Regions from separate parts of the Paenibacillus sp. FSL R10-2782 genome, predicted to be linked through region 2. Evidence: riboswitches for the same ligand, from Rfam matches in the RefSeq annotation. Region 2 holds a riboswitch; each other region holds the start of a gene.
The links. A riboswitch is a leader RNA that binds a small molecule or an ion and turns the genes downstream of it on or off. The one in region 2 is predicted to bind glycine.
Positions count from the first base shown of each region.

Region 1: another riboswitch for glycine. It lies ahead of gcvT (glycine cleavage system aminomethyltransferase GcvT); the one in region 2 lies ahead of sdaAB (L-serine ammonia-lyase, iron-sulfur-dependent subunit beta).
Region 3: another riboswitch for glycine. It lies ahead of NST83_RS18670 (sodium:alanine symporter family protein); the one in region 2 lies ahead of sdaAB (L-serine ammonia-lyase, iron-sulfur-dependent subunit beta).

Region 1 covers NZ_CP151951.1:3,935,671-3,945,689, forward strand. Annotated here, with positions in the region: gene NST83_RS17760 (DUF454 family protein) at 1-1,107, opposite strand, end outside; gene NST83_RS17765 (mannitol-1-phosphate 5-dehydrogenase) at 1,324-2,469, opposite strand; gene NST83_RS17770 (PTS sugar transporter subunit IIA) at 2,466-2,900, opposite strand; gene NST83_RS17775 (BglG family transcription antiterminator) at 2,897-4,975, opposite strand; gene NST83_RS17780 (PTS mannitol transporter subunit IICB) at 5,058-6,542, opposite strand; gene gcvH (glycine cleavage system protein GcvH) at 6,936-7,331, opposite strand; glycine riboswitch at 7,632-7,821, shown strand; gene gcvT (glycine cleavage system aminomethyltransferase GcvT) at 7,999-9,099, shown strand; gene gcvPA (aminomethyl-transferring glycine dehydrogenase subunit GcvPA) at 9,228-10,019, shown strand, end outside.
Region 2 covers NZ_CP151951.1:492,538-502,556, forward strand. Annotated here, with positions in the region: gene NST83_RS02235 (pyridoxamine 5'-phosphate oxidase family protein) at 1-100, shown strand, start outside; gene NST83_RS02240 (serine hydrolase domain-containing protein) at 267-1,427, shown strand; gene NST83_RS02245 (Ig-like domain-containing protein) at 1,600-3,936, shown strand; gene sdaAA (L-serine ammonia-lyase, iron-sulfur-dependent, subunit alpha) at 4,246-5,145, opposite strand; gene sdaAB (L-serine ammonia-lyase, iron-sulfur-dependent subunit beta) at 5,135-5,824, opposite strand; glycine riboswitch at 6,035-6,148, opposite strand; gene NST83_RS02260 (DUF6359 domain-containing protein) at 6,362-7,957, shown strand; partial or broken gene NST83_RS02265 (ABC transporter ATP-binding protein) at 8,078-8,206, shown strand; gene NST83_RS02270 (amino acid ABC transporter permease) at 8,270-8,920, opposite strand; gene NST83_RS02275 (amino acid ABC transporter permease) at 8,935-9,594, opposite strand; gene NST83_RS02280 (transporter substrate-binding domain-containing protein) at 9,613-10,019, opposite strand, start outside.
Region 3 covers NZ_CP151951.1:4,126,327-4,136,345, reverse strand. Annotated here, with positions in the region: gene NST83_RS18685 (oxidoreductase) at 1-460, shown strand, start outside; gene NST83_RS18680 (Gfo/Idh/MocA family oxidoreductase) at 497-1,486, shown strand; gene NST83_RS18675 (glycoside hydrolase family 1 protein) at 1,511-2,968, shown strand; glycine riboswitch at 3,160-3,236, shown strand; glycine riboswitch at 3,254-3,348, shown strand; gene NST83_RS18670 (sodium:alanine symporter family protein) at 3,508-4,926, shown strand; gene NST83_RS18665 (carbohydrate ABC transporter permease) at 5,070-5,897, opposite strand; gene NST83_RS18660 (sugar ABC transporter permease) at 5,921-6,796, opposite strand; gene NST83_RS18655 (extracellular solute-binding protein) at 6,831-8,114, opposite strand; gene NST83_RS18650 (LysR family transcriptional regulator) at 8,345-9,217, opposite strand; gene NST83_RS18645 (acyltransferase domain-containing protein) at 9,416-10,019, shown strand, end outside.

The DNA of each region.
Region 1 (10,019 bases), 2.2 Mb from region 2:
GGCCGCCGTGTTCATTTCCTGGTGCTTCTGCTGGTCTGTTCCATATATTTTAAGCGTGGTCAGACCCTGTACATTTTCCAAAAAGCTGTGACCCAGATTGACATAGCTGCCCCAATATTTGCGAAACAGCTTTTTAGCCATCCTCATAATGACTATAATCGACACCGGAATCAGCGGAACGCAGATCAACAGAATAATGGCAGCCTTGAAGCTGACAAAGGATAGTGTGATGAACAACGTTACGGGTGCAAGCAGACTGTAAAATAGCTGGGGCATGTATCTGCCAAAATAGGTTTCAAGCTGCTCCACTCCTTCTACAGCAACCTGAATAACCCCCGACGTGGAGGTATGATCCGTATACGCCGGCCCCAGCTTTAGCAGCTTGCCGTAAATTTGCGAGCGCAGCGTTTTTTTGGCATTCACGGAGGCCCGATAGGACAGCATACTGGCTGCATAATTGCACAAGCATCGGACTGCAATCGCAGCAACGACAATGGCCGTCACAGATAGAATCAGCTTACGGGTAACTTGTCCCGTCCATGCCTGCTGCAAAACAAAGGACATGGACAAAATAGCGGCTATACTGCCTAAAAGACCGATCCACTGCACAAGCACACCCAGAACGATATACTTTCGGGAATGCTCCACCAGACCAAGCAGACGGCTATCGACCATTTTAGACCTTTTCTTCGTGGTATCAGCAAGTGCAGCTACAGATGGAGTTGGGGATGGAGTTTCCCCTGTAGTGCCTCTCACCGTTCCGACCCGGAATATAAAGTAATAATATTTGAAGAGGATGACCAACGCGATAATCACTTTGGCCCACACTGGGGGGGTTAAAATAAAGCCGGTAATGAGCATGGCTGACGCCAATCCCAGAGTCATTACTTTTGTGGACAGCTTCAACGATCTTGTTTGGACAAAGCTTTCCAGATGCTTATGGTACAAAGAGGTATTCGAAAACCAATGATGAAGCCGTTCAGACCCCCGCATAAAGAAAAAGGCTGCCAGCAGCAAAAACGGCGTAGTCGGCAGCAACGGTACCACCACGCCAATGACTCCAAGCGCCAAAAATAGAAACCCTAAGGTAACATAGATCGGTTTCACTGTAATCCTCCCTAAAAAGATATGATGATGACTCATTTGATGGATAATGATAATCATTATCAATATAAACAATTTAGACAGATTGTTATGTGATGTAAATCACGCATAAAAAATCCTCTTGAAGCACATCTCTACAGAACACGCTTTTGCGGGTGTTGGTGTAGATGTATTGACTTCAAGAGAATTATCGAAAATAACGCGCGATATTACGTTGTTTTATGAATTTATAATATCATATTGCTCCAATACCTGCCGATGTAGCGGGTGGTCTGCGGGTATGGATGTATAGCGTGTCAGCGCCACACCCAGTCCTTCGCTGCGGATCACCTGCTGAAGCTCGACTGCCTCAGGGTCCTCCGCAATATCAAATTTACAGGCAGCAGCCATTCCTAGCGCCAGATGATCCGTCAAGATGTCATACTCCTCCGCTTGCAGTGCCGGACGTACAAGACGGTCATTGGGAGACAGCTTCCGCAATGGTGAACGTCCAACCCGAGTGACCTCGTCTGTCAGATTAGGGTTGCGGAAGCGATCTAAAATTTTGGAGATGTACTTCTGATGCTCTCCCTGATCCAAACCGAAGCGCTTCACAAGCACCGCCCCTGTTTCCTCCAGTGCCCCTTGGATCGAATCCACCACCTTGTCATCCTTCATCGCTTCCTGAATGGTGGCATAACCCGTAGCATAACCAAGGTAGGCCGCCACGCAATGTCCCGTATTCACCGTGAACAGCTTGCGTTCAATGTAAGGCTCCAGATTCTGCACGTATAGGATACCTTCAATCTCTTCATGGTCAGGAGCCATTTGCGATCGATCCACTACCCACTCGTAAAAGGGCTCTACCTGCACATGCAACGGGTCCTCATGATGCTGGATCGGTACAATCCGGTCTACAGCAGCATTCGGAAAATACACCGCAGTCTCCGCCTTGGCACGAGTCGCCTCATCCAGTAGCGCAAAAACATGCTCCTTCAGTTGGGCGCTGCCTCCGATTGCATTTTCGCAGGCAATCACATGCAGCGGCGCTGCCCCGCGCTCTACCCGCCGCTTAATTCCCTCGGCAATGCCTGCTGCAATATGCTTGAGGATGCTGACACCCACTGCGGTCGTTACCAAATCAGCTTGGTCTACCGCATCTGCTACAGCCCCTGCATCTTTGCCGTCAATCGCGGTTACATTCGTGACCGTTTCTGTATCCTTGGTATCATTCGCCAACTCTACAGTGTATTGCTTGCGGCGGCGTAACTCGGATACAAGAGTGTCGTTAACATCCGAAAAAACAACCTCATAGCCTGCACGCGACAGAATCAACCCGATAAAGCCACGACCGATATTTCCTGCTCCAAAGTGGACGGCTCTCATAGCTCCATCTCACTTTCGAACAGATCGATAATTTCCTGAGGGGTTACCGCGTTGCGAAGTTTGTCCATGTTTTCTTCCTCGGCGCACACCACAGCGATACTCGTCAAAATCTCCATATGATCGCCGCCTTGTGCTGCGATGCCGATCACCATATATGCTTTTTCTTCCCCAAAATCTACACCTTGCGGGAACTGAATGATCGAGATACCTGTCGATTGAATGAACGTCTTGGATTCCTTCGTGCCGTGTGGAATAGCCAGCCCGTTCCCGATATAGGTGGACACGATCTCCTCGCGTTCCAGCATCTTGTCAATGTACTCACCTGTAATATGTCCCGCATCCAGCAGGATTTGTCCAGCCATACGAATCGCCTCATATTTATCTTTGGCGGTTGCGTTCATTTTTACTTTGTCTATCGTCATAATGCTCACGGTAGGTTCCTCCCTGTCCCTAATTTACTGTGAAAAAATTCAGCCAGTTCACTCGATATATAATTGGAGATATGCTCACGGCTACCGTGTTTCAGTAGCGTAACCATGTCTTCCCGAAGTAGTAATGCACTAATCTCGCTCAATACCTCCAGACTTTCTCTCGGCAGTTCACGAGGTCCCAGCATAAGCAGCACGCAATCTACCTGTTCGCCTGCATCCGCCAGCAGCGGCTCTGCCAGCTTATACAGGGTAAGCGAAGGCTGGCGAATATAGTGGCTACGCGTATGAAACAAAGCAATGGAGGTATCAAGGATCACCTGACTACCCTGGCGCTCTCTTTCCATAAGTTGTGCAGCAATGACAGAAGGCTCTGTAATATTCCCCCGCCCCGCCTCCAGCATGCAGATAGCCTGTACGGTAGCCTGCATATCCATCCCCTGATTTTCTAGCGTATATACTTGGAATTGCTGTACAATGTGTACAATTTCCTCAATACTTCTTCGCAGCCCAGTGAGCCATTCCATCCCCTGACCGGGCTGAACGGACTGTTCCTGCTGCTGATCATTGGGGTGCTTGAGTGTAATATGCTGGATAAAATGACGCAGGCGATCACTTTCCTCCTGCGTCAGCAGCGGGCTGATCTTGAGATAACGATCCGGTTCAAGCGGTAGCTCCACCGTCGAAATGATCAGATCATAATCCTCTTTCGGAATCCGCGCTGCCTCATACCATGAGGCCCTATCCACGATTTTGATCTGTGGCAGCTCCTTGGCGAGCCTTGTTGCCAGCAGCCTGGAGGATCCAATGCCGCTCGTACAGACGACGATGGCCCGCACCTCCCGCCGCAATTGTCGCAGCCGCTCCAGCGAAGCTCCGAAATGCATGACGAGAAATCCGATCTCTTCATCCGGCACTTCCATTTCTGTCATGTCCGCCGCAGCCTTCTTCACCGAGTCGAACAAGTTGCCGTAATCCTTGCGGATTTGCTGGAGCAGAGGATTGCGGATGGATCTGCCTTCCTTCAAACGTTTGAGTACAGGAGCCATATGGGCAATCAGTCCTTCACGCAGAACGCGATCCTCTGCCAATGGCGTATCTGTCTCTTCCTCCACACGACGAATCAACTCATGAACCGACTCCAGCAGTACGAGATCATCCAGCGGCAGCAGCCGGGTGGAATGATCCTCGGCATCACGGAACAACAATCTGAAATAAGATCGTTCCGGCTCCGGAAAATCAATATCCAGCGCCTCTGACAATTCAGTGCATATGCGTTCCACCATAGCTGTGCGCAGCATGATATTCTCATCCCAATCTGATTTGGAATACGAGGGACGGTGATCCACAACGTATCCAAGTCGCAGACGTGCCAGCGAAACGCAAATTTGGATCAACAGCTCCATATACTTGCTTTCCACCATGCTTTTCAGCCATTTCTCATGGGGCTGCCAGAGGGCATTTTCCACGGTCAGCAGGTTCTCTCTGCCAATCATCTCCAGCAACTTATCAGCGACACGTGTCACAGGACGAAGCTCCTCACGGCTGGAAAACAGATCCGATTCATCCAAATACTCTAGAGCCAGCTCGGAAATCGCCCGTCTTTTGTCCATCTCCCGGCCTGTAATCTCGACGCCGTACCCACGTCTGCGCACAAGCACAAGTCCCCGTTCCCCAATCCAGTCTTGCAATTCGTCCAGATCATGACTGACAGTAGTTACCGTGACCTTCAAATCAGCAGCCAGCGCCAGCAGCTTGATCGGATCCTGTGAATCCAGCAGCATACAGAGGACTACAATCTTTCTCTCCTCAGCCGAATATTCGTCCGACTTCGTATGCATCAATTGCTCCCGCAGACATACAAGCTGAGCCGGGTCGGCATCCACATAGATACCAATCCCTGATTTTTTCTCCAGCTTTACCTCATGAGCCGCTAGCCAATGCTCGACTGCGCTGAGTTCCCGGTGAACCGTCCTTGTGCTGACATTAATCTTCGTGGCAATTTCCCCAGCCGTTACCTCTTGGGACTGCTCCAGAAGGTATTCCACGATGTCACGTTGTCGTTTCGTAATATTCATAAGCGATACCGTTCCTTCCCAAGCTCATCCCTTCCGCAGAACACACGAACTGCATACAAGGCGGCCTGAATACTCCAGGGGATTAAGAATCGGATTTCAGACGTTCCACCAGCGCTTCGTATGCAGGACTCTTCAGGAAATTATCAATAGAAATATGCTCGGCATTTGGAGCCACCGTTTTAGCCCGGTCCGTCAACGTTTTTTGCGTAATAACAATATCCGCATCCTGCGGAATCTCACTGATTGCCGTGTTCGTTACCGTAACATCCACACCCGCCTGCTTCATTTTTTTGCGTAAAATCGAGGCGCCCATAGCGCTTGAGCCCATACCTGCATCACAGGAAAAGACGATCTTGTTCACATCTGATTTATCCTTGAGCGTTTGAACTTCGACAATCCCCGCAGCCCGATCAGCTTCGCGGTTATCTTCCGTTACAGTGGCATTTTCGCCTGCAGCCTTACTTTGAGTTTGAGTTTTCATATCCTTCATGCGGGAGGCCGCTTCCTCAAGACCCTCTTCTTTTTGCTTACCTGTCTTGAGTAACACAGCAGCAACAGCAAATGATACGACCGCAGCAGCAATCACACCGCTCAGCATTGGCAAATATCCGCCTTTTGGTGTCATCAGGAAATAAGCGATGATACTGCCCGGTGAAGGTGCTGCAACTAGTCCGGCACCTGTCAGCATGAAACAGAAGGTTCCCACCACGCCTCCTGCTATAGCAGCAAGAATCAGAATCGGCTTCATCAAAATATAAGGGAAATAAATTTCATGAATCCCGCCGAAAAAGTGAATGATGACCGCGCCGGGAGCCGACGACTTCGCAGAGCCTTTACCAAACAGGCAGTAGGCCAGCAAAATACCGAGCCCCGGTCCAGGGTTGGATTCAAGCATGAACAAAACGGATTTGCCTGTTCTTGAAGCTTCCTCCAGCGCAATCGGACTTAATACTCCGTGGTTCAATGCGTTGTTTAAAAATAATACTTTTCCGGGCTCAATAATGAGGTTGACGAGCGGCAAAAGCCCTGCGTTTACGAGGAACTGTACCCCTGCTGACAACACTTGACTGATAATTTGTACAAACGGTCCGATTGCCACATGGGCAAGCAGCGCTAAAATCGCCCCGATAATCCCTGCCGAGAAATTATTGACCAGCATTTCAAAGCCTGATTTAACTTTGCCGTCAATCGCCTTGTCGAACTTCTTCAATATCCATGCAGCCAACGGACCCGCTACCATCGCGCCGAGGAACATCGGAATGTCCGCCCCGACAATGACACCCATCGTCATAATGGCCCCGATCACACCTCCGCGCTGTCCGTGAATCATGGTGCCACCCGTATAACCGATCAGCAGCGGCAGCAAATAATTTTTCATCGGATCAACCAGTTGTGCAAAACCCTCATTTGGGAACCATCCGGTCGGAATAAAAAGTGCCGTGATCAATCCCCACGCGATAAAAGCTCCCATATTGGGCATAACCATACCACTGAGAAAACGACCAAAACGCTGTACGGCAACGCGTGCGCCTCCGTTTGAATTGGACTTTGCGTCCACTGTGCTCATATTCATATCCTCCTTATAGGTAAAAAGCATCACTACCTTTTCTTAAAATTCATACTAAATGACAACGCTATCTTCATCAACGAAATGAAAACGTACTTTCGTCATGAACGTTGATGACAACATTTAAATTTAAGATAAACAGGCGCGAAATCATTAGGCATAATTCCTCTTAATATGGCCTGTAACGTTAGAATTTAATCGAGAAACCATGCGTCATCTATACCATTTCTGTACAAGGAATAACCTCTAAGTAAGGAAAAAACACGTAATTACGCTTGCCAAAAAAGACAGCAAAAAATAGCCGCTATGCCCAATCATCGCGACTATTTTTATACAAAACCGAGCGGACAAACGCCACTCTTATTCAGTTATCCAACCTAATTTGCCCCATTATTACTCATTGGCAGTCAACTGCTCGTACTGATCCGCAGACAGCAGCTTGCTTAGTGCTTCCTCTACATCTTCTCCAATCTCCACTTCGATCATCCAGCCTTTTTCATAGGGAGACTCGTTTACCAGTTCAGGCGTGGTTTCCAGTTCTTCATTCACCTTCAACACCGTTCCCGTCACCGGAGCGAACAGGTCGGATACTGTCTTTACCGATTCAATAGTACCAATCTCTGCCCCCTGCTCAATCGTTGCTCCCTCCCCAGGCAGCTCCACGAAAACGATATCCCCCAGCTGATGCTGTGCAAAGTCCGTGATACCGATTCGTACCGTTCCATCCTCTGTGCGCTGAACCCACTCGTGTTCCTCCGTGTACCACAATTGCTGCTTCACTTCACTCATCCTGCTCCGCCTCGCTTCCATATGGATTACATTGTTTCGCCTACCCATCTATGACAGGTTAAGATTATGACAAGAAGAACTATTATGTCAATAATACTAACAAAAATATTTCATATCCCTCCATATGTTGTTTTAATTAAAAATACGACAGGATATAACAAACGCTTACATATCCTTATTTATGAATAAAATGTTTTTAATAATATTTTTCATGACATTTTTGTTGACATTTCGAATAAATTTGCGTATTAATGGGTTATAACAAGTGCTTTTGGAAATACCCGATAACTGTAAACGCGGATGAACGTGGAGGGAGAGACTGCCAAAAACTCGCATAGCTGCTGCCACTTGTGAAAACAAGGTAGCAAGCGAGTGGAATCAAGCTGTTACCGGCAGGACCGGATGGCATATAGCTGATCCAAGGGCAGCGCCGAAGGAGTAAACCTGCATCGCAGGTGAATCTCTCAGGCAAAAGGACCTCTGCCGGACGCATCTCTGGAGAGCATTCGCCATACAGGCGGATCACCCAAGGGGAAACCTGGTACGCACCGGGGTAACTCTCAGGTATCAAGGACAGAGCTGAAAAAAAGTGTGTGGACTGCCGTTCATACGTTTTTTTCGGCCTGTCTTTTTTGTTTAGCTGATCACACCGGATAGGAGTGGAAAAATGACTAACTTGCGAAAAACGCCGCTGTATTCGTCCTACGGCACGCTGCCGGGGGTTCGTTGCATTGATTTTGGCGGCTGGGAGCTGCCTGTACAGTTCAGTGGCATTCAAAAGGAGCATGAGGCCGTCCGACAACGTGCGGGATTGTTCGATGTATCGCATATGGGTGAATTCTTGGTCGAAGGCCAGGAAGCCGAAGCATTTCTGCAACAGGTAACGACGAACGATGTCAGTCAGTTGGAGCCAGGTCAGGCCCAATACTCGCTCCTGTGTTACCCGGATGGAGGTGTAGTAGACGACCTGCTTGTTTACTGTAAAGGGTCGGAGCGTTACATGCTCGTTGTGAATGCCTCCAATATCGACAAGGATTGGGATTGGCTGCTTCGCCATGCTCCTGCATCCGTTCATCTGGAAAACGTATCAGATGCGGTAGCACTGCTGGCATTGCAAGGACCTGAAGCTGCTCGTATTGCCGTAGCCGTGACAGACACGGACATTACGAAGCTGGCATCCTTCCGATTCAATGAGGATGTGCAGTTGTTCGGGGCAAAAGCGCTCGTCTCCCGCACCGGATACACGGGGGAAGACGGCTTTGAATTTTATGTGCCTGCGGTGGATGCACCGGCAGTGTGGGACGGATTGCTTCGCATCGGTGAACCGTATGGTCTGGTTCCCGCCGGACTTGGAGCCAGGGATACGCTGCGCTTCGAAGCGCGGCTACCGCTGTACGGGCAGGAGTTGTCCGCTACCATTTCCCCACTGGAAGCTGGTTTAGGCTTCTTCGTCAAGCTGAATAAGGGAGATTTTATCGGCAGAGAGGCCCTGCAACGTCAGAAAGAACAAGGTATTCCGCGCAAGCTGATCGGACTGGAAATGCTCGACCGCGGCATACCGCGTGCCCATTATCCCGTTTTTGCGGAAGGACAGCACATTGGCGAGGTCACAACGGGAACCCAGTCGCCCACCTTAAAGCGTAATCTGGGTTTGGCTCTGGTGGACTGCCGTTTCAGTTCCCTATCCACACCGCTGGGGGTCGAGATTCGTGGCAAGCGCCTGCGTGCCGAGGTGGTAGCAGCGCCCTTTTATAAACGTCCACGCTAATTTAAATGCTCGGCTTACTATAACTATCGTGATCCGTTACTAACGCTACCCCGTTCGCAATCGTTTATTAATCATTTGTTAATCGTTCTACGTTTTTACGATTTGTTGGTTGAAAGGAGCCAGACCCAATGAAACAACATCGTTACCTTCCCATGACTGAACAGGATCAAGCGGAAATGCTACGCGCGGTCGGCGCATCGTCTATCGACGATCTATTCAGCGATATTCCTGAGGCGATCCGGTATGAGGGGGAGCTTCCCCTGTCTTCTGGGCTAGACGAAAGAGCCTTAACCCGCCACTTATCCGGACTGGCCGGGCAAAATGCCAATACAGACACGCACGCCAGCTTTCTCGGCGCAGGGATTTACGATCATCATATTCCATCCGTCATCCAGCATATCACTTCGCGCTCGGAATTTTATACGGCCTACACTCCTTACCAGCCGGAGGTAAGCCAGGGCGAGCTGCAAGCCATCTTCGAATTCCAATCGTATATATGCGAATTAACAGGCATGGCTGTAGCCAATGCCAGTATGTATGATGGAGCGACTGCGCTGGCAGAAGCAGGCTCATTGGCCGCCGCTGCCACCCGCCGCAAGCAGCTTATCGTATCGCGGACCGTCCATCCAGAGGCACGCCAGGTGCTGGCTACTTATGCGCGCGGGCTGGATTTAGATATCGTGGAAATCGGCTGTGCAGACGGTGTAACCGACGTGAAAGCATTAGCGGTAGCCATATCGGAACAGACGGCGGCTGTTTTGGTCCAAAGCCCTAATTTTTTCGGGGCCGTGGAAAATCTGAAGCCGATGGCTGACCTGGTCCATGCCCACAAGGGCCTTATGGTCGTAAGCGCCAATCCGCTGGCGTTAGGCCTGCTGGAAGCACCCGGCAAGCAGGGTGCGGATATTGTCGTAGGAGAC
Region 2 (10,019 bases):
TCAATATGCGGATATCTTGACAGGTGTCACGGTTCGTCTCAAGGAGCCGGAATCGGTGGTAAATCGCTGGAACGAAACAGTGGCAGAATTGTTAATGTAAAGCCATCGGGTTGTGACAAATAATCTTTGTATTTACTGAGTTTACCGTTAAAATAAATGCGGGGGACAAGCGCTTACAAGGAACTCAGGTTGAGCTTGTTGTTGCAGGAAATTTAGAGCGCGAGGGAAAGCTTGTTTCTGTTGAAGCAAAAACAGGAGGAATGAATATGTCTCGTTTTGAAAAGGTAGATCAGTTACTGCAACAATTCGTAGCGAATGGGCCAGCAGGTTGTGGTTGTGCCATTGCACAAAATGGCCAAGTGTTGTATGAAGGGTATCACGGATATGCTGATCTGGAAGCTCGAAAGCCAATCACTGAAGATACTGTGTATCGCTTGTTTTCCATGACAAAGGTTATTGTATGTGCGGCAGCACTTATGCTGTACGAACGCGGACAATTTCTGTTGAATGAGCCTTTGTATGAATATTTACCCGAATATCGTAATCCGTATGTTTTTAAAACTGCTCCTAACGGATACACCTATATGGATAAGGCGGAAACCCCTATTTTAATTAAGCATATATTCAATATGAGTGTGGGTCTTCCTTACGCTTCTCAGTCTTCAGAAACAGGAAAAGCTATGCAGAAGGTCATTACAGCATTAAAGGAGAAGCAGGGGAAATATGACTTGCGCACAGAAATTAAAGCGCTTTCCAAAGTTCCGCTTGCCTTTGAACCGGGAACACGATGGTTATACGGATATGGACATGATCTTGTTGCAGGTCTTATTGAAGTCATTTCTGGAAAATCATTAGGACAATTCCTAAAGGATGAAATTTTTGATCCGCTTGGCATGAACAATACAGGTTACCGTTATCGTGGAGACATTGAATCTCGTATGGCCTCTTTTTACCAACGGACAGACACCGGAGAGCTTGAAAAAATTGAGGGTTTCTTGGACGAGCACCATCAGCCAGACGCTGTATATGAAAGTGGAGGGGTTGGTTTGTATTCGACAGTTAAAGAGTACCTTACATTTTTACAAATGCTGTCAAACGGTGGCATGGTAGACGGTGTAAGGCTATTGGGGAGAAAAACCATTGATTTAATGCGCACCAATCATCTGAATACAGCCCAACTATCTGATTTTACGAATTCATATCATACAGGTTATGGTTACGGACTGGGCGTGCGCACATTAATTGATAAGGCGGCTGGACATGCAAACAGCTCTATTGGAGAATTTGGCTGGACGGGAGCAGCAGGCACTTGGGCTTCTATAGATCCAAGCGAGCAGTTCTCCGTCGTTTATATGCATCAGCTGGCCCCAAATATGGAAGAATACCATCATTTGAGGCTTCGTGCAGCAGCTTATAGCTGCTTGTAAAAGTGAGATTATATATAACGATTTAATCTTTGTCAGTACCGATTCTAGTTAATAAGGACCAAGTTTTCTCCAAAACCTAAACTATTCTTTTCCACATGTCGAAATAAAACGTAGGTATAAGGATTTTGCGAAATTCTTAATTTTAAGTTTCGAAATGGGAGGGAATTAGATTTTGAAGAATAGGTGGTCTGGTTTTCTGGCGTTGGTCATCCTGATCTCAAGTTTTACATCATATGCAGGGTTTGCATTCGCGGCTGATCCGGTGCTTTCCAAGATTGTTCTTTCCTCTAACGAGGTAACTGTGCAGCAGGGCGATACATCTGCGATAACGGCTACGGCTGTTTTTAGCGATGGGACAACCTCAAATGTAACTGTAAGCACGGATTGGAAAAGTGATAATACCGCTATTGCTACGGTATATAACGGTACGGTTTCAGGTAAGGGCGAAGGGGAAGCAACTGTGGTTGCGACCTATAAAGATAAGATACAATCGGTTCAGGTACATGTAACGAAAAAGGTTAAGGCGCTCACATCCAGTGTGCAAAGTCTGAGCTTGCGTTCAAGCGGCACAGGACAGGTCGATCTGACAGCGACGTACAGTGATAACACGACAGCTCAGGTATCGGGTGATGCGACTTGGACCTCGGATAATCAAAAGGTGGCTACTGTTGTTAACGGATTGGTTACCGCTCAGGGAGCAGGTACAGCCAATATTAAGGCTGTATACGGTCAACAAACCGTAACGATTGCTGTGCAGGTGGAGCAGGTTAAGCGTCTGGATGCCAGTTCATCAGAAGTTTCTCTTTTGTTGAAGGATACCGAAAAGGTAAAATTGACAGCGACCTTCCCGGATGGAACGGTGCAGGATGTTACTGAGTCCGCCGAGTGGAGCTCCAGCAATGCAGCCGTAGCGGATGTGCTGAAAGGCACCATTACTGGCTACAGCGCGGGTAAAGCGACGATTACAGGTAAATACGGTACGATGTCTGCTACCATTTCAGTGGATGTCGATCAAACGAATAAGCTGAAAGCTAGCGAATCCAATATTTTTCTCCGATTGGATGAATCCAAGAAAATACAGGTTTCCGCTGTTTACCCGGATGGAACGGTAACGGATGTTACAGACAAAGCTGCTTGGACATCAAGCGATGAGAAAATTGCGACGGTGAATAAAGGAACGATTATGGCAATTGGAGCGGGTTCAGCTACGGTGACCGCTAAGTATGGTGATAAGACAGTTTCGATTAAAACGGACGTTGAAACCTCCAGATATCTCGATTTGAGTGAGGACAAGCTGAGCCTGAGCGCCAAGGAAACCAAAAAGCTCAAGCTGACCGCTACGTATGTAACAGGTACGGAAGAAGATATTACAAGCAAGGCAGATTGGAAATCCAGCAATGAAGATATTGCATTTGTCAGTAAGGGCGAAGTAACGGGCTATAAAACAGGTGAGGCCACGATCACAGCTTCCTATGGTGGCAAAACGGTCACAGCGAAGGTATCTGTGAATGTGCCTGGTGACCTGTCCCTGTCCTCCAAAACAGCAACGATTGATATTGATGAGGATTATGTTGCTACTCTGACCGCTACGTATGCGGATGGTCGTAAGGAAGATGTGACACAGGATGCAGAATGGACTTCAAGTGCGGAAGATGTTGCTTCCGTATCCAAAGGAACAATTACGGGTAAAGCAGCGGGTAAGGCGGTTGTTACCGCCACTTATAATGGCAAAAAGCTGACCATTAATGTACAAGTCGGTCTCGTAGACCGTTTGGAAACAGACACACGCGTGATTGCGCTTGGTGCCCAGGAAACGAAGCAGTTGAAAGTAGCAGGCGTCAAGAGCGGCGGTACAAAAACAGATGTAACCAAGGATGCTACCTGGACTACCAGCAATGTGAAGGTGGTCGAGGTTAGCGAGGGCTTGATCAAAGCGAATGGCAGTGGCAAGGCTACTGTTACAGCTTCTTATGGCAAGCAAAGCATTACATTTACAGTAGAAGTGGATGTAGCGCAACAGATTGAGGCGGATGCTATCGCGTTATCGCTTAAATCCGGGGATCAAAAAACCATCGCAATTGTGGTCAAATCCAGTGATGGCAAAGAAAAGGACGTTACGGCCCAAGCCGAATGGAAAACGATGAATTATAAGGTAGCTACAGTCAAAAAGGGCCAGGTTACCGCGGTAGGCTACGGTAAAACCAATATTCAAGCGAAGTTTGGCGGGAAATATATCACCGTACCTGTGGATGTCGATACGCTTAAATATTTGCAAACCGACGAAGTCTCGTTGAATTTGAAAGTAGGACAAGTAGCTAAGGTTACGGCTACAGCTACGTATAAGGATGAGTCGGAGAAGGATGTATCCAAGCCAGCAGTCTGGTCCTCGTCCCGAATTATTGTTGCTACAGTCAAAGATGGCAGCATTAAGGCACAGGGTAAGGGTAAAGCTGTAATTACCGTGAAATATGCAGGAAAAACAACGAAGGTACAGGTGAACGTTCAGTAGGAAAAAAGGGGTGTCCCAAAAGCCATGGAAATGGCAATGGGGCGCCCCTTTGCTATGGAGAAGGATTTTCGTTGGCACTCAGATGGACGCTTCGTGAACGGACCGTTGTTGCAATCGCTGTGGTGCCCAGATTTTTACTATTCCCCTTAGTGGTGAAAATCCGGGCACAAAGGCGACCACTTTCGCTTTTCCACAATCGTTCCGTCCTCTCCGCTTCTTTAAGCGAAAAAGGTTCTACAATCCTTCTAAAATCAATCAAGCCGCTCTTTGGTAAAATGGATGTGTCGAGCAAGCATTTCACCTTAGAAACTACGACTTATCCTTCTTGGCTGGTATGTTGCGCGTAAGCGACTCCGTCAGACGCTTGCCGGTCGGCGTTTGGGCCAAGCCGCCTTTGGCGGTCTCGCGGTGCTTGGACGGCATTGCGCTGCCGACTTCGAGCATCACGTCGATGACTTCGTCAGACGGGATGGCGCTGCGCACACCCGCCAGAGCCATATCCGCGGCGGCAAGCGCGGTCACGGCTCCCAGCCCGTTGCGCACGATGCATGGAATCTCCACGAGTCCGGCGACGGGGTCGCAAATCAGGCCGAGCGTGTTCTTGAGCGCGAGGCCTACTGCATGGATGGCCTGCTCTGGCGTACCGCCGCGCAGCTCGACCATGGCACCTGCTGCCATCCCGATGGCTGAGCCAATCTCGGCCTGGCAGCCTCCCTCCGCGCCGGAGATGAAGGAATTGTTGGCGATGACGTAGCCAATCGCTCCAGCGGCGAACAGTCCGCGCACCATATGCTCGTCATCCCAGCCAAACCGCTCCTGCGCGCTGATGAACACGCCGGGGATGACCCCGCATGAGCCTGCGGTGGGCGTGGCGACAATGCGACCCATGGACGCATTGACCTCCGACACGGAGAGGGCGTACGCCATAGCGAGTGCCGAGGCATCGCCGGAGCAGGTTTCTCCTGCGCGCAAATATTCCGCCAGGCGTTTGCCATCGCCGCCCGTCAAGCCGCTGCGGGATACGGTGTCCTGTGTCTGTCCGCGATGAACGGCCTCCTTCATGACTTCATAATAATCAGACATTTGGCGGAAGATTTCTTCCTCCGGTGTGTTCGTCTCTTGTACCTGTTCCTTGATCATCAAGCGACCAATCGTAGTGGATTCCTCGGCGCACAAGGCACCTAATTCATGCAAATGGCTAAACCGCATCGGATTCAGCTCCTTTTTTCAAGTTAATCATTCTGATTTCATACATATAAGGCAAAGCCCGCAGCTCGGCAATTAATTCAGCAGAAGCCGGGCTATCGGTTTCAATGGCAGTGAGCGCTTCGCCATCCCGACCTTTGCGATCCACGTGCATATAGGCAATGTTAATGTCAGCCGCGCCCAGCGCTGAAGTCACCACGCCCAATGTTCCGGGCTTATCCGAGTGGAGAAGCACCAGCGTAGGCAGTTCTCCGGTTAGATTGACCCGAAATTCGTTGAGCTGCTGAACATGAATGTTTCCGCCGCCGATCGAGGAGCCTAGCAGCGTACGCTGATCTTCATCCTTCCATAGCTCGAAGCGAACGGTGTTCGGATGGGGGGCGGGCAGTCCGCTGACAGCGAACTCTACTTCCATCCCGGCTTGATCTGCACATTGCTCGGCATCCGGGATCCGGTAGTCGTCTGTATCGTAATTCAGCAGTCCGGCGATGAGTGCCAGGTCTGTACCGTGTCCCTTGTACGTATCGGCAAATGATCCGTACAGCGTCATGCGGGCACGGTCAGGCTGCACACCTAGCCAGTGCCGGGCAACACGTGCGAGCCGCACCGCGCCTGCGGTATGCGAGCTGGAGGGTCCGGTCATAGCCGGACCAATAATGGAAAATACATCCTTAAAACGCATGATGTGGCCCCCTGTATGTTTGAATACCATAAGTATATGGTGCTGCCGCGCCTTTGCGCGGGTGTGACGGTTTCTAATGCTGACGCAGCATGTAAGCACAAAAAAGACAGGATAAGGAAATTTCCCTTATCTCTGTCCTGGTTACCTGAGAGTTTCGTGCGGTGTAATACCGCCTTACCCCTTGGGTGGCTTGCGCTCTCTCCAGAGTTGCGTCAGATGACGATACATGGACCTGAGAGATTATCCGCCAGCCGGGTGCTGACGTCTTGCTCCTTCGGTGCTGCCGGGATGTAATTCCCAGACAGACTCTCCCGTCATCTTCATTCGCGTATACCGTTCAACATTTCCTCCTAAGCGTAATGTATGCCATGCCCGGTGTCAATCACTGGCTGAGATTTTACAAAATCAGGTGTCTTCTCAATAAAAAAGATTAAATTTTACATAATTATGGATGAAAGCAGGAAGGAATTAGAAGGTTGATAGCTAATCTGATAGAGGACAAGCTAATTTATGGAATAATAGGAGGGGCATTTACGTATGGTAAAAGGTTTCAGGTTCACAAGTTCCCGCTTGAAAAGAATGCTGCATCTGGCGGCAATGGTATCACTGCTGATAGGAATTTTTGTTCCATTCGGTCAGGTCAATGCAGAGGGCGCATTGACGGTAGCGGAAGCGCTTCAGAGCCAAAGCAGCGGAGGTACGGTGACGGTAGAAGGCTACGTCGTCGGACATGCCACCGGATCGAAAACGGCTAATTTCTCTGCCCCGTTTGCCAACGATTTTAACGTACTGATTGCGGATCAGGCGAGTGAACGCAATACGTCTAATCTGTTAAATGTACAATTGACATCTGCGTATAGAGGACCATTCGGGCTGTCAGGCCATCCTGAGCTCATCGGCAGCAAAATTCGCGTGACAGGTACGCTGGGTGCCTATAACAATTTTGGTGGAGTGAAAAGCCCAAGCGCTCTGGAACTGGCAAATGGAAGCGATCCTGGGAATCCTGGCGAGCCTGGTCCTGGTACCCCAGGTCAACCCGGTACGACATTGCCGGATGGAAAAGGCAAAAAAGTGCTGTTCGATAATACGCACGCACAGACAGCCGGAGCGGCGGATTGGGTTATAGATGGAGCCTTTTCCGATTTTGCGGGTGGGCTGCGTAATGCTGGTTTTACCGTGGACCAGTTGAACCGTTCCATCCCTTTTACCTATGGCGAGCAGGCTATAACGTACGACAAGCTGCGCCCATATGATGTGTTCATTATTGGCGAAGCCAATGTTGCCTTTAAGGCATCCGAGCAGGCGGCTTTGGTGCAATATGTGAAGAATGGAGGCAGCATTTTCTTCATTTCGGACCACTATAACGCCGACCGTAACAAAAACCGTTGGGATTCCTCCGAGGTTATGAACGGCTACCGCCGTGGAGCCTATTCCAATCCTGCTAAAGGTATGACAACAGAAGAAGCTGCATCACCAGCGATGCAGGGATTAACCAGTTCCGACTGGCTGGCGACGAACTTTGGCGTTCGTTTCCGCTACAATGCGCTCGGTGACGTGAATGCTACCGATATCGTAGCCGCAGATCAATCCTTCGGCATTACGAAGGGTGTACGTTCGATTGCGATGCATGCTGGTTCTACATTGGCGATTATGGATCCGACCAAGGCTAAAGGAATCGCTTATATCCCTACAGGCACGAAAAAATGGGGCAATGCCGTGGACCAGGGTGTCTATAACGGAGGGGGCCGTGCTGAAGGACCTTATGCTGCTATAGCCAAGGTAGGTCAGGGCAAGGCAGCGTTTATCGGTGATTCTTCGCCAGTTGAGGATGCCACGCCGAAATATGTACGTGAGGAAAACGGACAGTCAAAGAAGACGTACGATGGCTTCAAGGAAGTGGACGATTCCACCTTCTTGGTACAAACCGTCCAATGGCTTGCATGGAAGCAGGACTATACGAAGCTGTCCGATGTGACGGGTCTGACACTGGATCAGCCAACACAGCTGCTGCCGTTCGAGGAGCCTGCGGCTTCTACGGAACCGCAGGCTGAGCCCTGGGCTGCTCCGGCAGCGGGCTACAAATGGTACGATCCAAGAACGTTCAAGTCCGGCTCCTATGGAGCGGCTTCGTAAGCAGCGAAGTGAGCACAATTTGAGCTGGACCAGCCAGTCGCTTGATCCCTTTAAGGGGGTCAGGCGACTTTTTTGGTGCTGAAAATTAGCTTGTGGTTGGTTATTTCATTACATTTTGTGCCAGAAACAGCATTGAATCCACTGATGAGCATGGGTAAGCAAATTGAGGAAAATCTCGATTATCATGCGACTCTCTCCACGAAGAAGAAAAAGGTGCGTGTGCTGGAACTGGATAACCGGATGGACCTTGCTATTGTGCTGACAGAACGTTCAGGCTGGCGGCAGCTCTGATCAAGCTATGTGTAATGAATGCTAATGAGTACGAACTTCCAGCCTGCGTGCAAGCACCGACATGCTGTAATTAACAGCGAAGTACAGGAAGGCGGCGAATAGCAGAGCCGGAATGACGAAGGACTGATTTTGACCTCCGACAATCTGGATGTTATGCGTCAGCTCCGGCAGACTGATAATGACCGCGAGAGAAGTATCTTTGAGCAGGGAAATGAACTGGCTGACGATGGGCGGCACCATACGGCGGAGCGCTTGGGGCAAAATGATATGCCATAACGTTCTGGAGTAGCTCAGCCCGGAGGACCGTGCGGCTTCGATCTGTCCTTTATGAACGGAGTTCAAACCGCTACGGACAATCTCGGCGATCATGGCACCCTCGAAGATCGACAGGCCCGTAATGGCTGCCCATTTAAGTGAAATGGAAAGACCAATGGACGGTAAGACCATACCGATGAAGAAGATAATGAGCAATAACGGAAGATTGCGAATCAGATCAATCAAAAAGGCCGCCATCTGTGAAATGACAGGTAAGCGCGTATAACGCAGGATGCCGAACACGATACCAAGCGCGAAGCTGAACATGATGGAATAAACGGAGACCTCCAGTGTTAGCAGGAAGCCCTCCAGTATAAAACGCACATTAGGCCATACAAACAAGCCGCTGAAATCCATACGGGCTTCCCTCCTTAGGATATTCTGGACAGACGACGCTCCATATACAGGACAAGAAAGCTAAGTGGAACCGTCAAGGCAAGGTATAGCAACGCTGTGATGGCATAGACGGTGATGGGCATAAAGGTATCCGAGTTAATCAGATCCGAATAATACATCAGGTCCAATCCGGCTACTATGGCCAGTACGGAAGAGTTTTTGACCAGATTGATGAACTGGTTGCCAATCGCAGGCAGTACAATTTTAATCGCTTGCGGCAAAATAATACTGATCATCGTCTGGTTGTAGCTCAGCCCGGAGGAGCGTGCGGCTTCAAATTGCCCCTTTGGTACGGACTGGATGCCGGCACGTATCGCTTCTGCAATAAAGGAGGCGGTGTACACAGTCAAGCCAAGCGTTCCAGATGTAAATCCGTCCAAGGGAACACCCAAAGTGGGAAGTCCCAGATAAAAGAACAACACAACGATCAGCAACGGTATATTACGAATGACCTCTACATAGACAGTTCCAATCCAGTTCAGCCATTGAAAGGGCGCAATTCGGAGGATAGCAATGATCGCCCCCAGAATAAAGCTTCCGATCAAGGCAATGACACTGGCTTGAACGGTATGAAGCAAGCCTTCTCTAAAGCGGTCGCCGTGGTCGAAAAGTACGTTGATATCAAAAGTAAGCATCTGCGGATGGCACCCCCATTATTCGGGTTTAACCCCAAACCATTGCTCGTGGAGCTTATCGTATTCACCGTTGCTTTTCAGTTCCTTGAGCGTATCGTTAATGGCTTGCAGCAATTCGGTTTGTCCCTTCTTCACTGCAATGCCGTAAGGCTCCTCTGTGAAGTTCCCGCCTACGAGGGTATAATTCGGGTCTTGCTGTTGCATGCCGAGCAGAATAGAGTTATCGGTGGTCAACGCCTGCCCTTGACCTGCCTTGAGTGCGTTGAATGCATCCTGGTAGTTTTCGAACTCCAGTATAGTCGCTTTGGGTGCTTTTTCGCGGATATTTTTGGCGGAGGTGGAGCCTTTAACGGCGAGTACCTTGGTAGCGGGGGTTAGGGACTCCAGACCGGTAATCGGGCTTCCTTTTTTCACGAGCAGGGATT
Region 3 (10,019 bases), 2.0 Mb from region 2:
GTATGACATCAAGTCCATTCGTACTCCTCATGGCGCTGATGATTACAATGAAACTATATTATATTACCCGGACAAAAAAGTGATTGTAAAAACTTCTCTGGTGGTGTGCCTGCCTTACCCGCAGTTCACCATTCACGGGACAAAAGGCAGCTTTGTCAAATGGGGGGACGATCAGCAGGAAACCTGGCTGAAAGCCGGCAAGACCCCGGATGCGGAAGGTTTCGGACTGGATAATCCCACTTCCTATGGCAAACTTAAATACGTGACGCCCGGTAGTAGTGAAGCTATCGAGGAAACACTTCCTACGCCAATAGGAGATTATGGACAATTGTATGACTCGTTGTACGAGTCCATTGTGCACGGAACACCCAAGCTGGTTAAGGACGAGGACATATTGCTGACAATCGAAATATTGGAAAGCGGCTTTAAGCAGCCTTCCCCGTCCATCGTTGATTTCTGACGATAGACTCGCCATCAAGAAAGGAAGTTATGCCATATGAAGCTCGGAATGATTGGAACCGGATGGATCAGCACGGAATGGGTTAAAGCCGTGAAAGAAGGTGGCGGCTGGGAAATTACAGCCCTCTTTGTTCGAAATAAGGACAAAGGCACAGCTTTTGCCGCTGGGTGTCAGCTTGAAAACATTACGCTGTATGACAGTTTGGAAGAGATGGCTCAATCCGATATTGATGCCATTTATATTGCTACGCCCAATTCCTTGCACATGCCGCAAGCGCGTCTTTTTTTGGAGCATGGCAAACATGCGATTGTCGAAAAACCGATCAGCCTGACAGAACAGGAATTGCGAGAAGCTTACGAGTTGGCTGACCGAAATGGTTGCTACCTGCTGGAAGCGGTTCGCCATATCCATGAGCCTAATTTTTTGCGCCTTAAGGACAACTTGAAGCGCGTGGGCAATATCCAGGGCGGCACCTTGTACTCCATGCAATTTTCCTCCCGGTATGATCAGTTGCTGTCAGGAGATACTCCTAATATTTTTTCTCTGTCTTATGGCGGGGGGGCATTAACGGATTTGGGTGTGTATTCACTGTATTTTGCCATTGATTTGCTCGGAGCTCCGACATCAGGCTTGTACCGTGCCCAAAAGCATGAGAATGGCGTGGATTTGGGCGGCCCGATCCTACTGTCGTATCCCGATTTTACAGTGGTGATCCAACTGGCCAAAAATGCTGTAACCACCAACCGTGTTGAAATTTACGGGGACCAGGCCACTATGATCTCCAGTGGTGTTTCTGGTATCACGGAGGTATCGGTGATGGATGTCCGTACTCAGGAAATAGATACTATAAGTGCTCCTGAAACTCATCATTTCATGTTTCACGAGGCTCAGGAATTTTATCGGATCATTGCCGAAAAGGACAAAGACCGCTACGAAGAATTGAAGTCATTAAGCATAGAGGTTCAGAAGATCAGCAATGAGCTGCGCCATCAAAATGGCATTTATTTTGAAGATATACAAAAATAACTAAAGAAAAGAGGCTCTCATACTATGACTAAGACATTAAAAGGATTTCCGAAAAACTTTCTGTGGGGCGGGGCAACCGCAGCTAACCAATTGGAAGGCGCTTTTGACGTAGATGGAAAAGGATTGTCCAGTGCGGACGTGATTGCTTATGTACCCAAAGCAGAGCGCACAAACGATCATGCTATAGAGATTTCGTCCGAGCGACTCGAAGACATTTTGTCTGGTAAGGTAAATGCCCGTTTTCCAAAGCGCGAGGGTGTGGATTTTTTCCATCATTACAAAGAAGATATCGCATTATTTGCGGAAATGGGCTTTAAGGTATTCCGCATGTCCATTAACTGGTCACGGATTTTCCCGAATGGTGATGATGCGGAGCCGAATGAAGCAGGACTGCAATTTTACGATAATGTATTTGACGAGCTGCGCAAGTATGGGATAGAGCCACTGGTGACATTGTCCCATTACGAAACACCGCTAGGACTGACACAGAAATATAATGGCTGGCTCGGTCGTGAAGTGATACAACACTACGTCAATTATGCCGAAACGGTGTTTACACGTTATAAGGATAAAGTGAAATACTGGCTGACTTTTAATGAGATCAATGTGATGACGATGAGTCCGTTCACAGGTGGCGGTGTGGTCATTGACCGTGTAGATAACAAGCAACAAGCGATCTATCAAGCCCTGCATCACCAGTTTGTGGCGAGCGCATTGGCGACAAAACGAGGCCATGAGATTATTCCTGGCTCTCAAATCGGCTGTATGCTGGCTCGTATGGAAAGCTATGCACATACGTGTAACCCGGAGGACGTGCTGAAAAGTCAGCATGAAAACCAAATGAATCTGTTCTTTACGGATGTACATGCCCGTGGGGAATATTCAAATTATATGAATCGTTATTTTGAAGAAAATAATATTGTTTTGCACACAGAACCCGGCGATGCCGAAATTTTGAAAAACAACACGGTTGATTACATCTCATTCAGCTATTACATGACCTTGACCGTCTCTGCAGGTCCGGAAGGCGAGAAGGCAGCGGGGAACCTGATTGGTGGCGTGAAAAATCCATATTTGCAATCCTCTGACTGGGGCTGGCAGATTGATCCGATCGGCCTGCGTGTTACGCTGAACACATTATATGACCGCTATCAAAAGCCGCTGTTCATCGTGGAAAACGGCTTGGGTGCATATGACAAGGTGGAAGAAGACGGCTCCATTCACGATACCTATCGCATTGATTATTTGCGCCAGCATATCGCCCAAATGAAGGAAGCGATTGCGGACGGTGTGGATTTGATTGGTTACACTAGCTGGGGGCCTATCGACCTTGTGAGTATGTCTACTTCCGAAATGTCCAAGCGTTACGGATTTATTTATGTTGATCTGGACGATGACGGTAATGGAACATTGAAGCGCTCCAAGAAGGATTCTTTTGACTGGTACAAAAATGTAATTGCCACTAACGGCGAAGAACTGTAATCCAAGCTAACTGAATATAACCCGATATGGTCTGGGGGCGGGTGCGGCGAAGAACATCATGAGGATGAATCTGGCTGCGCCCGCTCTTATTTTATAGGCTCGTCCTAAAAAAACGGAACAACTTCACAAATTTTTCACTTGTAAAAAGCTGAAAGTTTTCTGTATAATAAAAAACAATTTCATATGTCTGGTTGATGTTTGCGGGAGATGGAACGTAAGTTCCGACCGAAGGGGCAAAACTCTCAGGTGCTTGGGCTGATTACAGCAACAAGCGGGACCGTAAACGGACAGAACTCTGGAGAGACCCTTAATTGGGCGCCGAAGGTGCACCGCAGATATCATCTGCTTAAACTCTCAGGCAAAAGGACAGAGACGCGAATAACCTGTGACAGGGGATGCCCTAGGCTTTTTTATGAGCTGTTAGTGGCTGAATCCTGCACAAGATGGTTGTATTTTTTCGTGCCTTTAACCTCTCCAGGAGTCGAATCAGCGGATTTGACTCTTTTTTGTTTTTTAATATGCTGGAGGAGCGGGTTGAAATGAATTTGGTACATGTGTTAGAGACAATTAGCAGTTGGATATGGGGGGCTCCACTGATTATTCTCGTTATGGGAACAGGTCTGTGGCTGACCATACGTTTGAAAATGTTGCAGGTTTTCCGCCTGCCTCTGGCGATCAAGCTGATCGGCAAGGCTCCAAATGAGGGTAGCGGGGATGTTAGCAGCTTTGCGGCCCTGAGTACGGCGCTGGCAGCTACAGTAGGTACAGGAAGTATTGTCGGCGTCGCGACAGCGATAAAACTGGGAGGACCAGGCGCCCTGTTCTGGATGGTTGTTGCAGCCTTTTTCGGGATGGCGACGAAATATGCGGAAGGTGTGCTTGCAGTAAAATACCGGGTGAAGGATCGGAATGGACAATTTTCCGGCGGCCCGATGTATTATATTGAAAAAGGGCTTGGACGCCGCTTTAAACCGTTGGCGATGCTATTCGCCTTTTCCGGGATGCTGGTGGCGCTGTTCGGGATTGGAACATTTCCTCAGGTCAAAGCGATTGTATCCTCAACCGAAAACAGCTTCGGTGTTCCGCCAATTGTAACGGCATTGATTATTGCTACCCTTACGGGACTCGTTACTATTGGAGGGCTCAAGAGCATTGCCAAGGTATCGACCAAAGTTGTCCCCTTCAAAACAGGCTTGTACGTGTTGATCTGTATGATCGTACTGATTCGGTTCGCCGATCAGATTCCTGCCGCACTCGCACTTGTGCTGCATTCGGCATTTTCCACGACGTCTGCGACGGGTGGATTTGCCGGAGCTACGATTATGCTGGCGATGCGCAGCGGGGTAGCCAGAGGGATTTTTGCCAACGAGGCCGGATTGGGAAGCGCACCGATTGCAGCCGCAGCCGCCAAAACCAAATGGCCTGCGGAGCAAGGGCTGATTTCCATGACAGGTGTGTTTATAGATACGATGATTATTTGCGTAATGACCGGGCTAACGCTGCTGGTTAGTGGCGTATGGAGCGGTCCTACCGATGCGGGCTTGATGACGCAGCAAGCTTTCTCCAGCGCATTCCCGCTTGGTGCGGAACTGCTCACAATCATTCTGATTATGTTCGCGTTCACCACGATGCTTGGCTGGAACTACTATGGAGAACGCTGTGTTGAATATTTGCTGGGTGTCAAATGGATTAAACCGTACCGTTATCTGTTCATTGCGCTGGTTGCCGGAGGCGCGTTTATTAAGCTGGATGCGATCTGGTTACTGGCAGATATCTTTAACGCCATGATGGCCTTCCCGAACTTGATTGCATTGCTTGGCTTGTCGGGAATTGTAGTTGCAGAAACCCGTACCTATATGGATTCCCTGTATCCCAACAAGAAAAAGGGAATACTCGCAGGTGCCAGTGCAGGAGCAGCCATAGACATAGAAGAAAATGGACAAACAGTCAGATCGTAAAGTCCGATATATCCGGATTTAAGAATATTGACTCTGCAAGAACATTTGCCAGGATAACGAAAGGGAGTGTCCCTCAGCCATTACAGGCTGGGAGGACACTCCCTTTTTGCGTTTTAGAGCAGGATAAAGCTGGCTCAGTAAATCTAATCTTTGACCGCTCCGGCGGCAAGATCGGAAATAAACTGGCGGCTAATGAAAAGAAATAAAATGATAAGTGGCAGTACAGCCAACAGGGTGCCAGCAATGACCATCGCATAATCCGTATTGTAAATACCGTTTAATTGGGACAGCGCAATCTGGAGCGTAAATTTGCGCTCATCGGTTAATACGATTAACGGCCATAAATAATCATTCCATGCTCCTATAAAGGTGAATGCGCCGAGAAAAGCGAACGCAGGACGTAGAATCGGGAGCGCCACATTCCAATACAGCCGAAAAAAGCTGCATCCGTCCATACGCCCCGCGTCCAGCAGCTCCGTTGGAATGGATTCCTCTGCATATTGGCGTATCCAGAAGATGCCGAAGGCATTTACCATCCCCGGAATGATCAGCGCTTTGAACGTGCCCACCCATCCAAAGGCGGCCATCATGACAAAGGAGGGGACAAGCGACAGTTGGGAAGGGACCATCATGGTAGCCAACAGAATGATGAATAATGCTTTTTTGCCCGGAAAATCAAACTTAGCGAATGCAAAACCGGCCAGTGAATCGAAAAACAGCACCAACAGGGTAACGGAGTTGGCTACAAAAAGCGTATTAAAAAAGGCTCCGGCAAAATCAATCTGCTGCAACACTCTTGTCACATTGCTCCAGAAGTGGCTTCCAAACCATAGCTGCGGCGGAAAACGATAGATGTCCGAAGTTGTACGGGTAGCCATGACGATCAGCCAGTAAAAAGGAAACATCGACAGGATCATTCCCGCCAACAGCCCGGTATATAAAATAACGGATTTTACACGTGCCTGCATCATGTTGTAGAGCCCCCTTCCTGCCGTTATTTTTTACCTTGTACGAGTTTCCAGTTCACGATGGAAAACAGGGCAATAATGAGGAACATGCCCCATCCAACGGCTGCGCCATATCCAAAATAATTGTTAATGAACGATTCACGATACAGATACAACACAATGGTCATGCCACTTGCTCCGGCGCCGCCGTCATTACCGACCAGCACCTGCGGCTCGGTGAACAACTGCATTCCGCCAATGGTAGACGTAATTACGGTAAACAGGATGACTGGACGCAGCATGGGAATGGTGATGCGAAAGAAGGCCTGCGCTCCGGTTGCTCCATCTATTTTCGCAGCCTCATACAGCACATGCGGAATACTCTGGAGTCCTGCCAGATAGATGATCGCGTTATAGCCGGTCCATCTCCATACAACCATGGAGGAAACGGCGATTTGGATACCCCACGGCACATTAAGCCACTGAATCATAGGCAAGCCCAGGAGTTGCAGCAGGTAATTGAGAAATCCGAAATTATTGGCAAATAAAGCGCCAAAGATGATGGCAACCGCCACAATGGATGTCACGTTCGGCAGAAAAAATCCGACCCGCCACAGGGTACGCATTTTGACAAAGGGTGCATAAAGCAGGAAGGCAATAATCAGTGCAAAAAATAGCATCGGAATCGTTGAATACACCCAGATCGCAAAGGTATTGCCCACAGCCTGCCAAAATTCGTTATCTGTCACAAGGTAGCGAAAGTTACCCCAGCCGTTATAGGTCATATCTCCGATGCCATCCCATTTGTGAAACGCCAGATATATTGAAAAGCCAATCGGAAACAAGCCGAAGATGCCAAACAGCAGGTAAAACGGCGAGATTGCGGCATATACGGCACGGTGCTTCCATATTTCTTTCAGCATATTGACCACACGCCTTTTTTAAATTTTTGATTTTTTACCGCTGTAATTCCCGTTCGATTCGGTCCATCGTTTCCGTCCATAATGCATCGGGATCGGCATCCTGCTTGGCGACATTGGCAAGGCGACGTGTCACAATGCCGTGAATGACAGGATAACGCTCGCCGAAATAGCTGCTTTTGACATTACGTGCGGAGGCAGCAAAGATCAGTCCGGTGGCCTGACCGCCAAAGAAAGGTTCGGGTGTCTCCATGGCAGGATCGTCATAGACGCCAGGAGTGGATGGGAACAGCCCGATTTTTTGGTAGGCTTCCAACTGGTGCTCCGGGTTTTGAAGCCAGGTCAGGACTTCAAAGGCTTCTTTGGGGTGTTTGCTGGATTTGAGGATGGAAATGAAAGATCCACCCAAATTGCCGTCCCCTCCAGGGGCACGGGCGACTCTCCATTTGCCCGCAGTATCCGGCGCGGCCTCCGTGAGAACCTGCTTCATCCAGATTGCCCCTACAAAAGAGGCAACTTTTCCGTTATTGACCGAAGCATTCCATTCGGGGGTCCAGCCATCCGCATTGGCGAGTAGATGCTTTTTGTGAAAAGCCACGGCGGTTTGCCAGCCCAAACGGATATGAGGAGATTGATTACCGATGTAGCTGCCGTCCGGCTTGAAATACAGGTCCGTATTTTGGGCAAGCATCTGATTGTAAACGTTTACAATATTGTCAGCTAAAAACGAACGGTTTCCGAACTTTTGCTGAAGCTGTTCTCCGGCGGCCATATAGCCGTCCCATGTGCGAATCGTAGCACTGACCTTTTCAGGATCACTGGGCAGACCCGCCTGTTCAAAGAGATCGCTACGATAGAAGAGGGCGGTAGGGCCTGTGTCCATGGGAAAGGCAATCATTTTGCCATCAGGGGTGATGCCCTGATTCCATTTCCACTCCAAATACTGATCCTTGAGTTGATCGGCTCCCAGTGTTCTCAAATCATAAAAACGATCCGCACTAGGAAATAACTCTACCATCCAGTCGTTCAAAGCTACGATGTCCGGTTCCCCGGAACGGGCTGCCAGAGTTGTCTTGAGCTTGGCTTTGAAATCACCGCCGATTTTTTGGGTGTTCAGTTCAATGTCGGGAAACTGCTTTTCGGCACGAGCGAGTAGCTCATCATCAATAGAACGGTTCCAGTACCATAATGTAAGCGATATCTTTTTACGGTTTGGCAAATTGCTACCAGATGAACGACTTTCAGAGGACAGAGGGGCGCTACAACCACTAATCATAGTGAGGAAAGCAAGACATAACACCAGCCATCGCACTGTCTTCACGTCATTTCCCTCCTTGCTGTCTGAGATGGTCTACCTGCTGAACAAGTTGTGAATGGTATAGCTCCATCATATGAATCGGTTATCCATTTATGTGCAAATGCCTTAACCAAAAACAAAAAATTTGAAACGAAGCATGTATAGAAATTAAATATTCTAAAGATATTGATCCTACTAATCCGAAGAATGATAAAGCAATAAGTCAGTTATTATGACAAAAGGTATCTAAATCGTCACTGCTGGGCAATATCCTGGAAAAATCTAATGATGAATTCGAAGAACGATTTCTCTATATCGGTGTGCAGTTCCCCAGTAGGATAGGACAGATAGATTGTTCGCATACATCGAGGCTCCCTGATTTGAAGCAGCTTGATGTCTTCGGTTACGACGTTCCTCCACAGGATAGAAGGAATAAAGGAGATGCCAAGTCCTGTCTGAATCAACCCTCTTACCGTAGCCGGATCATCACTTTCAAAGATGATGTCCGGTTCATAAGGGACGTGGGTAAAAAAGCGGTCTGTTGTCTTCCTAAGCGAATTTCCAGGTGTAAGGCTGATAAACTTCTCATGCTCTAGATCTTTCAGGAATACGGTGTCCTGAGAACTCAGAGGGTGAGATTTTGGTACGCCAAGCAAAATTTCCTCCTCCAGCAGGATCGCATGTTCGTTGTCTGCCAACTCTTCGGACGTAATCGCAAAATCGTACGCCAGTCCTTTCTTCACCATCGCAGGGTGCTGGGTCAGGTTGAATCTAATTTGAGGGTAGAGATCGCGAAACTTACCAACCAGGTTGGGCAATAGCATAGAGCCGACGGCGACGTATAACGTGATGACCTCAATCTTTTCGTTCTTCATTTCTTTGACTTCGGATATGCCTTGCTCTAGCGCTGAGAGCGACTGATTCACTCTTTTCAGGAACTTCTTGCCGTATTCATTCAGCACGATATGTTTTCCTTCGCGGTCAAATAGCTGCACACCCAATTCCGTCTCCAGGTTTCGAATCATTTTACTTAAGGCAGGCTGTGAAATAAACAACTCGTTCGCGGCACGTGTGACATGTTCATACTTCGAGGTCACTTGAAAATACTTAAGCTGTAAATAATCCATTATGGAGTAGCTCCTTTATAACCATTAGGTTATCAATCATATGTGAATATATATATTTTACAGGTATTTGCTCACTTATTACAATTGACAATGTAAGAAAATGAATCCGCTAAAGGTGGTGAGATTCTGAACATCGTTTTTACATTTCCCGGCCAGGGGTCACAGGTTCCTGGAATGCTCCAGGATGTGCCCGAGTATGTGAAAAAGGCAACAAGTATCATCGGAACTGAACTGCGTGATGATGAGAAGGCTATGGGCTCAACGGTCTGGATTCAGACGGCACTCTTCGTTAAGGAAACGGCAATAGCCTACCGGTTGATCGAGCAGGGGATCCGTCCCCAATTTGTGGCAGGGCATTCCATTGGTGCATTTCCTGCGGCGGTCATCGCGGGAGTTCTCTCGTTCGAGGATGCGCTTCGGATCGTATGGCTCCGTGCCCGGTTGATGGAAGAAGCCTTTCCTGAAGGATATGGAATGGGTGTGATTATTGGGCTTACGAAGGCAGAGGTTCAACAAGCCGTGGATCTTTCTCATAGCGAGGCGATGCCTGTCTACCTCTCGAATATGAATGCAGAGCAGCAAATCGTCATATCCGGTTCATTGGAAGGGATAAATAAAGCTTTTATGCATGCGAAGGAGTTTGGGGCCGCTAAGACAGTGCTTCTGAAGGTTCCGATTCCTTCACACTCCCCGCTGATGTCAGAGGTAGCCAATAAGCTATTGCTGAAAATGCACACTTTTTCCATGCGGGACGCTCAAATACCATATTTGATGAATCATACGGGGAGAAAGACGACAGCCA